Skermanella rosea: one gene and its partner. The protein of the gene in region 2 binds, or shares a complex with, the protein of the main gene of each other region. Links are inferred from orthologs where the notes say so. Each region holds a gene or a part of one and is shown on either strand. Other genes may lie near its edges.

Region 1 (5,915 bases), 2.5 Mb from region 2 along the record:
CTCGGTCACCCTGGTCGACGGCGGCCTGGTCAAATCCTGGTGACGATTCGCCGTCCTCCCCTGTTGTCCATGGCGTAACCGACAGGAGAACGACCATGGCAACAGAACCGATGGCACCCGGCGACGACGCCCCTCCCGGCACTCCCGGCACCGGCGAGAACATCTGCCCGGACTGCAAGGGCAGCGGCCGGCTCAATGACAAGTCGTGCCCGACCTGCTCGGGCACGGGGAAGATCATCGAGGGGGTCGGCGGCGCCTGACCCGAAACGCCCTGACCCGGAACCCTAGGGAGCCGAGGCGGCGACCATGGCGGTGCGGAGCTGGCGGTCCATCCGCCGGCCCAGAGCCTCGGTCATGCGGTTGAACTGGCCCCAGGTCAGGCGGCCCGACGCCAGGGCCGCGTAGAGCTGCTCCTGCTCGTGCCAGGTGGTCAGGATCGCCCGCCCGGCCGCTTGGTCGCGCGGGTTCAGGATCGCCTCGGTCCGCGGGGTGCAGGCGGCGACGGCCAAGAGGTAGCCGCGGGCCAGTTCCTGCTCCTCCGGCGTCGGCTTGGCCGTGTCGCCCAGGTTGGCCGGCGACATCTCGCCCAGGGGCGGGCTCTTGGCCCGCAGGGGCGCGAACTCGGGCCGGCCTTCGACCTCGCCGACGCAGGCGGCCGATGCCCCGACTTCCATCGCCAGGGGGGAACTGGACTGGGTGGTGCCGCAGCCGGCCAGAAGCGCCGCCAGCGGAAGGAGCGTCAGGATGCGGAAACCGGTGATGCCGCTCATTGCGTGAACCAAGCCTACTTGCCTTTCATCGGGTTGCAGTACTGGCCCGACGCCTTCAGGCCGGTACAAAACTCCGACACGTCGGTCAGTTGGGTGAACCCGTCCGTCATCAGGCGCACGAAGGTCCCCTGCCCCGGGATCTCGGCCCTGACCATGACCGGGGCCCGGTTGATCAGCAGGTCGCGATGCGATTTCTTCAGCGTCTTCCATCCCGCCATGGCGTGCTCCTGGTCCCGGTAGGAGGCGAGATGGGCCATGTATCCGCCCCGCTGCGGCGTCTCCGGCTTGGGCTCCGCCGCCGGCTCGGCGGTCCGGTCGATCACGGCGGCCCGGGCGAGCGGCACGGCCGACGGCACCGCTTCGGGCGCCGCCGCCACCGCCGGGGACGGTGCCGCCTTGGGTGGCGGAGGCGGCGGGGCCGGCTCCGGAGCCTCGGCGACCATGACCGGCGCGGGGGCGGGCTGGGCCGTGACGGGGCCGGTGATGTATCCCATGGCGCGGTCGTCGCTGGTCAGCCAGGCGCCGGTCCAGGGGTTGACCGTCATGTCGGCGGTGATCTGCATGTACCCCCGGGAGAACCCCCCGTCCGACGCGGAAGCCGTCGCGACCGATGCCGGCGGGGGCGGCGGGGTCGGCGGCGCGGTCAGCGGCATCACCGAGGCGGTGGCGGTCCCCGGGACCTCGGCCCTCGGCATCGTATCGGGCCCGGGCGCCGCGACGGGTGCGGGAACAGGAGCCGGAACCGGGCGCTCCGGCATCGGCGGAACCTCCAGCTTCGCGACCCGCTCCGCCTTGGGCGGGTTGGCGGCGCGGCCGGCACCGCCGGCCCCCATGCCGCCACCGCCGCCGCCCTGCACGTAATAGCCGGTCGCCGCCGTGGCGCCGAGCATGCCATAGGCGACAGCGATGAATTTGAAGCTCAAGACCCTCTCCCCTCGAAATCCGTACCGGGAGCCGCAGCGGCACGCTGCGGTCCGATATTAATTTCGATGGGGTTAACGATTCCTGAGTGTCGCGTCTTTGTCCCGCCGGGGCCGCCGCGGCGCTTTTCCTGGAAACATTCCAAGCCTGCCGGGGTTTCTGCCTTGTGATCCCTTCAGAGCGGCTCCGACGGCCCGGGCATCGGATGCCCGAGGGCGGGCAGGCGCCCCGACCCTACCAAGACCCAGAAGACAGGAAGCAACCACGATGCCGGACAACAGGCTTACCAGCAGCCGCGAGCCCGCGCGCTTCGCCGACCAGGAAGTGATCCGGGGCGAGGGCGGCGAAACCCATCAGGTGGCCGGCGGCGACGTGCCCGTCCTGACCACCCAGCAGGGCGTTCCCGTCGCCGACGACCAGAACTCGCTCAAGGTGGGATACCGTGGCCCGACGGCGCTGGAGGACTTCCACTTCCGGGAAAAGATCTTCCACTTTGACCACGAACGCATTCCCGAGCGCGTGGTCCATGCCCGCGGCTTCGGCGCCCACGGCTATTTCGAGACCTACGAGCCGCTGTCCGACCTCACCCGCGCCGACCTGTTCCAGCGCGCCGGCGAGAAGACCCCGGTCTTCGTCCGCTTCTCCACGGTCGCGGGCAACAAGGGCTCGGCCGACCTGGCGCGCGACGTGCGGGGCTTCGCGGTCAAGTTCTATACCCAGGAGGGCAACTGGGACCTGGTGGGCAACAACATTCCGGTATTCTTCATCCAGGACGCCATCAAGTTCCCCGACCTGGTCCACGCGGCCAAGCAGGAACCCGACCGCGGCTTCCCGCAGGCCCAGACCGCGCACGACAATTTCTGGGACTTCATCTCGCTGTCGCCGGAAGCGGTCAACATGGCGTTGTGGATCATGTCCGACCGGACCATCCCGCGCTCGTTCCGCTTCATGGAAGGCTTCGGCGTCCACACCTTCCGGCTGGTCAACGCCGAGGGCAAGTCGACCTTCGTCAAGTTCCACTGGAAGCCCAAGCTGGGCATGCAGTCGGTGGTCTGGAACGAGGCGCTGAAGATCAACGGCGCCGACCCCGATTTCCACCGCCGCGACCTGTGGAACGCGATCCAGGCCGGCGACTTCCCCGAGTGGGAGCTGGGCCTTCAGGTCTTCGACCAGGACTTCGCCGAGAAGTTCGACTTCGACGTGCTGGATGCCACCAAGATCATCCCCGAGGAGATCCTGCCGATCCGCCGCGTCGGGCGGCTCGTGCTCGACCGCTGCGTCGACAACTTCTTCGCCGAGACCGAGCAGGTCGCTTTCTGCACCCAGAACATCGTACCGGGCATCGATTTCACCAACGATCCGCTGCTCCAGGGCCGCAACTTCTCCTACCTGGATACCCAGCTGAAGCGGCTGGGCGGCCCCAACTTCACCTACCTGCCGATCAACGCGCCCAAGCGCCCGGTCCACCATTTCCAGCAGGACGGGCACATGGCGATGGTCAACCCCAAGGGCCGCGCCAACTATGAGCCGAACTCCTGGGGCGGGGCGGCCGGCGGCCCGCGCGAGGCGCCGGACATCGGCTTCAGGTCCTTCCCGGCGGAGGAGCAGGGCGCCAAGCTGCGGATCCGCGCCGAGAGCTTCGCCGACCACTACAGCCAGGCCCGGCAGTTTTACCTGAGCCAGACCCCGGTCGAGCAGACCCACATCGCCGACGCCTTCACCTTCGAGCTGAGCAAGGTCAAGACCCCGGCGATCCGCGCCCGCATGGTCTCGCACCTGCTGAACGTGGACCAGGGGCTGGCGGAAAAGGTCGCGACCGGCCTGCGGCTGGAGGAGATGCCGAAGCCGGCCGACGCCGCCCGGCCGACCCGGAACCTGCCGCCCTCGCCGGCGCTCAGCATCCTGCTCAACGGTCCGGAGAGCTTCAAGGGCCGCAAGGTCGGGGTGCTGGTCAGCGATGGCGTCGACATCGGCTTGGTCAAGGCGCTCAAGGACGCGATCACCGCCGAGGGCGCCATGCTCGAGTTCGTCGCCCCCAGGGTGGGCGGCGTCAAGGCCAGCGACGGCACCCTGATCGAAGGCGACGAGAAGATCGACGGCGGGCCATCGGTCGTCTACGACGCCGTCGCGGTGCTGCTGTCGGACGAGGGCGCCAAACTGCTGTCGAAACAGGCGACCGCCCGCGACTTCGTGACCGACGCCTTCGCCCATGCGAAGTTCATCGCCTACAACAAGGAGGCGATGCCGTTGCTGGAGAAGGCCTGCGTCGCCGCCGACATGGACGGCGGCTTCACGGAATTGAAGGGTGCACCGGACGCCAAGGACTTCGTCCAGTCCTGCCGGAAGCTGCGCTTCTGGGAGCGCGAGCCCAAGGTGAAGCAGGTCTGAAGTCCATGAACAGCAAGCCGATCAGCCCGCTGTTGCTGGGCGCCCTCCTCGCGCTGGGCGCCTGCCAGCAGCTCTCCGACGCCGGCACCGCCGTGTCGAACGACCCCGCCGCGGCGGCCCGGGGTGCCCCGACCCTGGCCGCGGCCGATGCCGACATGCGGTCGGTGCTTCTGGCTTTCCAGGCGCTGGGGTCGAAGCCGATCGAGACCTTGTCGCCCGAGGAGGCGCGGCGCCAGCCGACCCTGGCCGACGCGGTCGCGAAGGTGCTGGCCGACGACGGCCGGAGCGCCGCGCCGGAACCCGTGGCCTCCGTGCGGGACGTGTCCATTCCGGGGCCGGGCGGCGCCCGGCCGGCCCGGATCTATGTCCCCGGCTCCGCCCGGAGCCCGCTTCCGGTCATCGTCTACTACCATGGCGGCGGCTGGGTGATCGCCGACCTGGACACCTACGACGCCTCCGCCCGGGCGCTCGCCAACCAGGCCGGCGCGATCGTCGTCTCGGCCGGGTACCGTCAGGCGCCGGAATCCAAGTTCCCGACCGCCCACGAGGATGCCCTGGCGGCCTTTCGCTGGACCCAGGTGAACGCACGCCAGTTCGACGGCGATCCGGACCGCATCGCCGTGGCGGGCGAGAGCGCCGGCGGCAACATGGCGATCGGCGTATCGCGGATGGCGCGGGAGCAGGGAATACAACCTCCGGTTCACCAAGTCCTGATCTATCCGGTCGCGGGCAACGACATGGAGACGGAGTCGTACCGGGAGCAGGCGGACGCGAAACCGCTGAACAAAGCCATGATGGGCTGGTTCTTCGACAAGTACCTGCGCAGTTCGCGCGACGGCAACAACCCGCTGATCAATGTCGTCGACGCGCCGGACCTCGCCGGGCTGCCGCCGACCACCATCGTCACGGCGGAACTGGACCCGCTGCGGTCGGAGGGCGAGTTGCTGGCCCGGCGGCTGCGCAACGCCGGGGTGGAGGTGGCGTCCAACCGCTACGAGGGCGTCACCCACGAGTTCTTCGGCGCGGCGCCTGTCGTGGAAAAGGCGAAGGAGGCCCAGGCCTATGTCGCCGGCCGACTGCGCGAGGCTTTCGTCGGGGGCTCGGCCGGGTCGGGCTCCTGAGGTTGCGAAATGATCGGGGTGAGGTGAGACGATGAGACGGACCGTACTGACGGCATTGGCCTTGGGCATGATCCTGACCGGGGGCCCGCTGGCGCCGGTACGGTCCGCCTCGGCCGATCCGATGTTGGCGGGCTTCGACTATCCCTACGAGGTGAAGCGGTTCGAATTCACCTCGCAGGGCCAGCCGCTGTCCATGGCCTACATGGACGTCCGGCCGTCCAATGCCGGGAACGGCGGGACGGTCGTCCTGCTCCACGGCAAGAATTTCTGCGGCGCCACCTGGGAGAGCGTGATCAAGCCGCTGACCCTGGCGGGCTACCGGGTGATCGTTCCCGACCAGGTGGGGTTCTGCAAGTCGACCAAGCCGCGGGCCTACCAGTACGGCCTGCACCAGCTGGCCGCCAACACCCATGCCCTGCTGGAGCAGGCCGGCGTCCGCCGCCCCATCGTCATGGGACATTCCATGGGCGGCATGCTGGCCATGCGCTATGCCCTGATGTATCCGGACCGGACATCCGGGCTGGTCCTGGTCAACCCGATCGGGCTGGAGGACTGGAAGGCGGAGGGCGTGCCGGTGGTCACCGTGGACCAGCTCTACCAATCGGAACTGAAGACCGACTACGACAACATCAAGGAATACCAGCGGACCACCTATTATTCGGGCGACTGGAAGCCCGAATACGACCGCTGGGTCGAGATGCTGGCCGGCATGTAC
Region 2 (5,897 bases):
CTCGAGGACCGGCAGCATGGCCTGCAGGCCGGAGAGCTTCTTCTCGTGCAGGAGAATGAAGGGGTTCTCCAGCTCGGTGGTCATCTTCTCGGCGTTGGTGACGAAGTAGGGGCTGAGGTAGCCGCGGTCGAACTGCATGCCCTCGACCACTTCCAGTTCGGTCTCAAGCGACTTCGCCTCTTCGACGGTGATGACACCCTCGTTGCCGACCTTCTCCATGGCGCGGGCGATCATCTCGCCGATCTCGCGCTCACCGTTGGCCGAGATCGTGCCGACCTGGGCGATCTCCGCGTTGGTGTTGATCTTCTTGGAGGAGGCCTTGACGGAATTGACGACGGCTTCGACCGCGAGGTCGATGCCGCGCTTCAGGTCCATCGGGTTCATGCCGGCCGCGACCGACTTGACGCCCTCGCGGACGATCGCCTGGGCCAGGACGGTCGCGGTGGTGGTGCCGTCACCCGCCAGGTCGTTGGTCTTGCTGGCGACCTCGCGCACCATCTGCGCGCCCATGTTCTCGAACTTGTCGGACAGCTCGATGTCCTTGGCGACCGTCACGCCGTCCTTGGTGATGCGCGGCGCGCCGAAGCTCTTCTCCAGCACCACGTTGCGGCCCTTCGGGCCCAGCGTCACCTTGACGGCGTCGGCCAGAATGTCCACGCCGCGCAGCATGCGGGTGCGGGCGTCGACCGAAAACTTAACTTCCTTGGCAGCCATGCCCTGGATCTCCTATATGGCGGTTGACGCGGGGTTTTTACTCGAGGACGCCCATCAGGTCGGACTCACGCATGATCAGAAGCGTGTCGCCCTCGATCTTGACCTCGGTACCGGACCACTTGCCGTACAGCACCTTGTCGCCCGCCTTGACGTCGAGCGCGGTGACCTTGCCGTCCTCGCCGCGGGCACCGGGGCCGACGGCGATGACTTCGCCCTGCATCGGCTTTTCCTTGGCGGTGTCCGGAATGATGATGCCGCCGGCAGTCTTGTTCTCCTGCTCGGTCGGCTTCACGACGACGCGATCATGCAAAGGCCTGAACTTCATGGGATCTCTCCGAGATGTCTGTCGCCGGCCTTGGTGCCGGCTGTGGTGTCAGCGCTGGGTGTTAGCACTCAAGGCCAGGGAGTGCCAGCCGTATAACGGCAGATTTCCCGGCCGTCAAGCATTTCACCCCGGCAGATGGGGCCTCGCCCAATTTACACCAGGGGTAGCGGTTCATTTTCCCGGAGGCAAAAGGAAGGCCGGCACCCTGGAGGGTACCGGCCCGGAGCGTGCGCAATGCGGACGGATCCGCGTCAGCTGGCGGGATGGTAGTCGTAGCGCCGTTCGAAACGGGCGAGGTCGGCGGGATCCAAGGCGATCTGGAGATGGGCGAATGACTCGTCGTCCCGCCGCTCCAGTACGTCGCCCCGCTGGTAGAGCCAGGCCAGCGCCGCGCCGTCGTCGATCCGCACCGTGAGATCGACCGTCTGGCGGTCCATCGTCATGTGGCGGTCGAGCAGCCCGAACAGTTCGGGCAGGCCCTCGCCGGTCAGGGCCGAGACCGCCTGCATGTGGTCGTTGCGTGCCGCCTGGGCGAGCAGGGCGTCCCGCGTGGCGACGTCGAGCAGGTCGATCTTGTTCAGCACCTCGACGACGCGGCCGTCCTGGGACGGATCGATGTCGAGGTCGCGCAGCACCGCCTCGACGTCGGCCTTCTGGGCCTCCGTGTCGGGATGGGCGATGTCCCGAACGTGCAGGACGATGTCGGCCGCCTGGACCTCCTCCAGGGTCGCCCGGAAGGCGGCCACGAGGTGGGTCGGCAGGTCGGAGATGAAGCCCACCGTGTCGGACAGGATCACCTTGCGGCCGGTCGGCAGCTCGATCCCGCGCATGGTCGGGTCGAGCGTCGCGAACAGCAGGTTCTTGGCGAACACGTCGGCGCCGGCCATCCGGTTGAACAGCGACGACTTGCCGGCGTTGGTGTAGCCGACCAAGGCCACCACAGGATAGGGCACCCGGTCCCGCGCCTTGCGGTGCAGGTCGCGGGTGCGCCGGACCTCGTCCAGCTCCCGCTTCAGCTTGATGATCCGGTCGCCGATCAGGCGGCGGTCGATCTCGAGCTGGCTTTCGCCGGGACCGCCGAGAAAGCCGAAACCGCCGCGCTGGCGCTCCAGGTGGGTCCAGGACCGGACCAGCCGCGAGCGCTGGTAGCTCAGCGCGGCAAGTTCCACCTGCAACTGTCCTTCGCGGGTGCGTGCCCGGGCGCCGAAGATCTCCAGGATCAGGCCGGTGCGGTCGATGACCTTGGCATGAAGACCGCGTTCCAGGTTGCGCTGCTGGACGGGCGACAGGGCGTGGTCCATCACGACAAGATCGATCGGTTCACCCCTCTCTTCCGCGTCGCGGATCAGGTCGGCGAAATGCTCCACCGTGCCCGACCCGAGCAGGGTCGAAGGCTGTGGCCGGTTGACCTTGACGGCTTCGGCGTGGGCGACGTCCAGTTCGATCGCGGCGGCCAGTCCGACGGCTTCGTCCAGGCGCGCTTCGGGGCTGCGCATGCCGTCGTCGATCTTGGACTCGCGCAGGATCGGATGGATCACGAGGGCGCGGCCGGTGCCCATGGCGGACCGGCCGGTGCCCTGATCGGGTGCGTTAGGTACCTTCACCTTCCTTGGGCGGCTCGAAAAGTTGAATAGGATGGGCAGGCATCACGGTCGAGATTGCGTGCTTGTAGACCAGTTGGCTATGCGCATCGCGTCGCAGCAGGACGGAGAAGTTGTCGAACCACGTTATGATGCCTTGGAGTTTGACACCGTTCACCAGGAACACGGTGACCGGGGTCTTGTTCTTTCGGACGTGGTTTAAGAAAACGTCCTGAACATTTTGACTTTTTTCGGACATATGCAATCGCCCCGTTGTGATGGTTCTTGGGGCCCCATCCCAGAGCCCGGATAACATTCCATAACCCTTTTGTTGGGCTATTTTCGTTGTTCGACTGGAGTCTCCAGCGATATGGGGGCGCCGAGGCGCCGCACCAAGTCGGATACTATATCGCAAGTGTCAAACCGGTGCGCAGGCGGAAAATTCCCGAAGTCGTCCGGACTGTTCCCGATCAGCATCGGAACGCATCCCCCGGCATGGGCGCACTGCATATCCACGTCTGCGTCGCCGATGAACCAGACGTCGGGACCGGCAATCAACCCGCCGGGCTCAAGGGCCATGTGGATGGGGTCAACCGCAGGTTTATCTTGTGGCGCGTCTCCCGCTCCGACCAGCTTGCCGAAGTAGCGGTCCCAACCGAGTTGGGCCGACTCGGCCCGCAGGAAGCGGCCCGTCTTGTTGCTGACCACCCCGAGATAGACGCCCTGCCCGGCCAGCGCCGACAGCAGCCCCTCGGCACCCGGGAGCGGCTTCAGGTAATCGAGATGGTGGCGGCCGAAATGGTCGTAGAAGATGTCGCGCGCGTCGGTCCAGCGGTCGCCGAACAGGCGCGGGAAGCTGTCGCGCAGGCTCTGCCGGACGCGGATGCGGGTCTCCTCCAGGGTCCAGGGCGGCAGGCCGTGGGCGACCAGGGCAGCGTTCAACGCGGCATGGATGCAGCCCCAGTTGTCCACCAGGGTATTGTCCCAATCGAACAGGACCGCGCGCGGCAGCCGCGACGGCTTCCCGTCGCCGGGACCGGGGGTGGCAAGGTCGTGTTCCGGCATCACGAGGCGCCCGCCGTCCGGGCGTATTCCAGATAGGCCTGCCGCAGGCGCTCACCCAGGGAGCCCGGCTTGCCGTTCCCGACGGTGCGGTCGTCGATCCGGGTGACCGGCATCACGAAGGTGCTGGCGCTGGAAACGAAGGCCTCCCGCGCCCGGTAGGCTTCCTCCAGCGAGAAGGCGCGTTCCTCGAACGGGATGCCGGCTTCCTTGGCCAGCCGGACGATCGAGAGCCGCGTCACGCCGTTCAGGATCAGGTTGTTGGCGTAGCGGGTCACCAGGGTGCCGTCCGCGGTGACGATCCAGGCGTTGCTGGAGCAGCCCTCGGTCACGTTGCCGTCGGGGTCGAGCTGCCACGCCTCGAACGCACCGGCCTCCACCGCCTGCTGCTTGCCCAACACCTGCGGCAGCAATGCTACCGACTTGATATCCCGGCGCAGCCAGCGGATGTCGGGAATCGAGATCACCTTGACCCCGTTCTCCAACTGTTCCGGAGTCGCGAAGGCGGTCGCGCGCTTTGTCGTCATGACCAGACTGCTGCGGGAGTGTTTGGGGAACTTGAAGTCGCGCGGGGCGACGCCGCGCGTGATCTGGAGATAGATGGTCCCCTGTGTCACGTGGTTGCGGGCGATAAGCCGGCGCATCAGCAGCTTGAGCACATGGGGGGCCACCGGCCACGCGATCCGCAGTTCGTTCAGCGACCGTGCCAGGCGATCCAGGTGCCCCTGCTCGTCGACGAGCCTGCCGCCGATGATCGTGACGACTTCGTAGACACCGTCGGCGAACTGGAAGCCGCGGTCCTCGACATGGACCATGGCCTCGCCGTGGGGAACGAACCGGCCGTTGACATATGCGTATCGAGCCATGCTTTCCGCTTCTTTGGATGAGCTTTTCGGGATCGTGGGACGGGACGGGACAGCGGGGGGCTCAGAAGAACTCGAGCCGCACCGCGAACATCTTCTCGACCTTCTTCACCTGCCCGACCGCGGCCAGGATGATGACCCGGTCGTGCGGCTTGATCACCGTGGAGGGCCTGGGGATGATCACCTCCTCGCCGCGCACGATGGCGCCGACGATCACGCCGGTCGGCAGCTTGATCTCCCGGAGCGGCGTGTTGATCAGGCTGGAGGTCTCCAGCGCCTCCGCCTCGATCACCTCGGCGAAGCCTTCGCGCAGGCTGTGGACCGCACGGATCCGGCCGCGCCGGACATGCTGGAGGATGGTCGAGACCGTGATGGTGCGCGGGCTGACCACGGCGTCGATGCCGAGAGTGGTGACCAGCGGCGAGTAGGTCGTCTTGTTGATCAGGGTGATGGCGCGCTGGCACCCGTAGCGCTTGGCGAGGAGCGAGGCGAGGATGTTGCCCTCGTCGTCGTTCGTCACGGCGACCACCGTCTCGGCCGCCCGGACGTTGGCTTCCTCCAGGATCTCCGGATCAAGGCCGTCGCCGTGCAGCACCATGGTCCGGTTCAGCCGCTGGGCGATGTACTGGGCCCGGCCGCGATCCACCTCGACGATCCGCGCGCTGACCTGCGGGTGCTTCGCCTCCAGTTCCTCGGCGAGGCACAGGCCGATATTGCCGCCACCCAGGATGATGATCCGGCGGGCCTCGGTCTCCTCGTGGCCGAAGGCCGCCATGGCCCGCCCCAGGTGCCGGGTGTCGGCGACGAAGTAGACCTCGTCGCCCGGCAGCATCTGGTCGTCGCCGCCGGGGATGATCGGCTTGTCGTTGCGGACGATCGCCACGACCTCGAGGTTCAGGTCGGGGAACAGGCCGGTCAGCTGGCGCAGCGGCGTGTGCAGGATCGGGCAATTGTCGGTGCAAATGACGCCGATGACGCGGACTTTGCCGTCGGCCAGCGGGATCATGTCGAACGCGCCCGGCACCTGGAGCCGGCGGGCGACCGCCCGGGCCACCTCGATCTCGGGCGAGATGATCACGTCGATCGGCATGTGCTCGCGCGAGAACAGGTCCGCCCAGATCGGCGCCAGGTAGCTCTGGTTTCGGACGCGGGCGATCTTGGTCGGCACGTTGAACAGCGAGTGCGCCACCTGGCAGGCCACCATGTTGACCTCGTCGGCCAAGGTGACCGCGATGATCATGTCGGCGTCGGCGGCACCCGCCTGCTCCAGCACGTTCGGGTGGGAGGCGAACCCGACCATGGCCTGGACGTCCAGCGTGTCGCTGATCTTCTGGATCAGCTCCGGAGACTGGT

The links.
Region 1: the proteins of hfq (region 2) and katE are in contact, whole or in part, in a crystal structure (PDB 3VU3), measured with the Escherichia coli proteins. The link is inferred for Skermanella rosea from one-to-one orthologs.

The regions. Positions count from the first base shown.
Region 1 is NZ_CP086111.1:5,190,041-5,195,955, forward strand. What follows is about bases 1,539-4,518. They hold katE (catalase), read left to right. Parts: upstream 1,539-1,958; coding sequence 1,959-4,079; downstream 4,080-4,518. Other genes in these bases: JL101_RS24265 (hypothetical protein), read right to left, coding at 1,539-1,693; JL101_RS24275 (alpha/beta hydrolase), read left to right, coding at 4,085-4,518. In the rest of the region: JL101_RS24250 (SDR family oxidoreductase), read left to right, coding at 1-43; JL101_RS24255 (hypothetical protein), read left to right, coding at 96-260; JL101_RS24260 (hypothetical protein), read right to left, coding at 285-770; more of JL101_RS24265, read right to left, coding at 785-1,538; more of JL101_RS24275, read left to right, coding at 4,519-5,200; JL101_RS24280 (alpha/beta fold hydrolase), read left to right, coding at 5,232-5,915.
Region 2 is NZ_CP086111.1:2,685,995-2,691,891, reverse strand. Bases 1,255-4,216 are described here. They hold hfq (RNA chaperone Hfq), read right to left. Parts: upstream 2,879-4,216; coding sequence 2,630-2,878; downstream 1,255-2,629. Other genes in these bases: JL101_RS12345 (D-amino-acid transaminase), read right to left, coding at 3,684-4,216; JL101_RS12350 (HAD family hydrolase), read right to left, coding at 2,956-3,684; hflX (GTPase HflX), read right to left, coding at 1,291-2,598. Also shown: groL (chaperonin GroEL), read right to left, coding at 1-714; JL101_RS12365 (co-chaperone GroES), read right to left, coding at 752-1,039; more of JL101_RS12345, read right to left, coding at 4,217-4,547; Trk system potassium transporter TrkA, read right to left, coding at 4,609-5,897. UniProt on the Escherichia coli protein: RNA chaperone that binds small regulatory RNA (sRNAs) and mRNAs to facilitate mRNA translational regulation in response to envelope stress, environmental stress and changes in metabolite concentrations.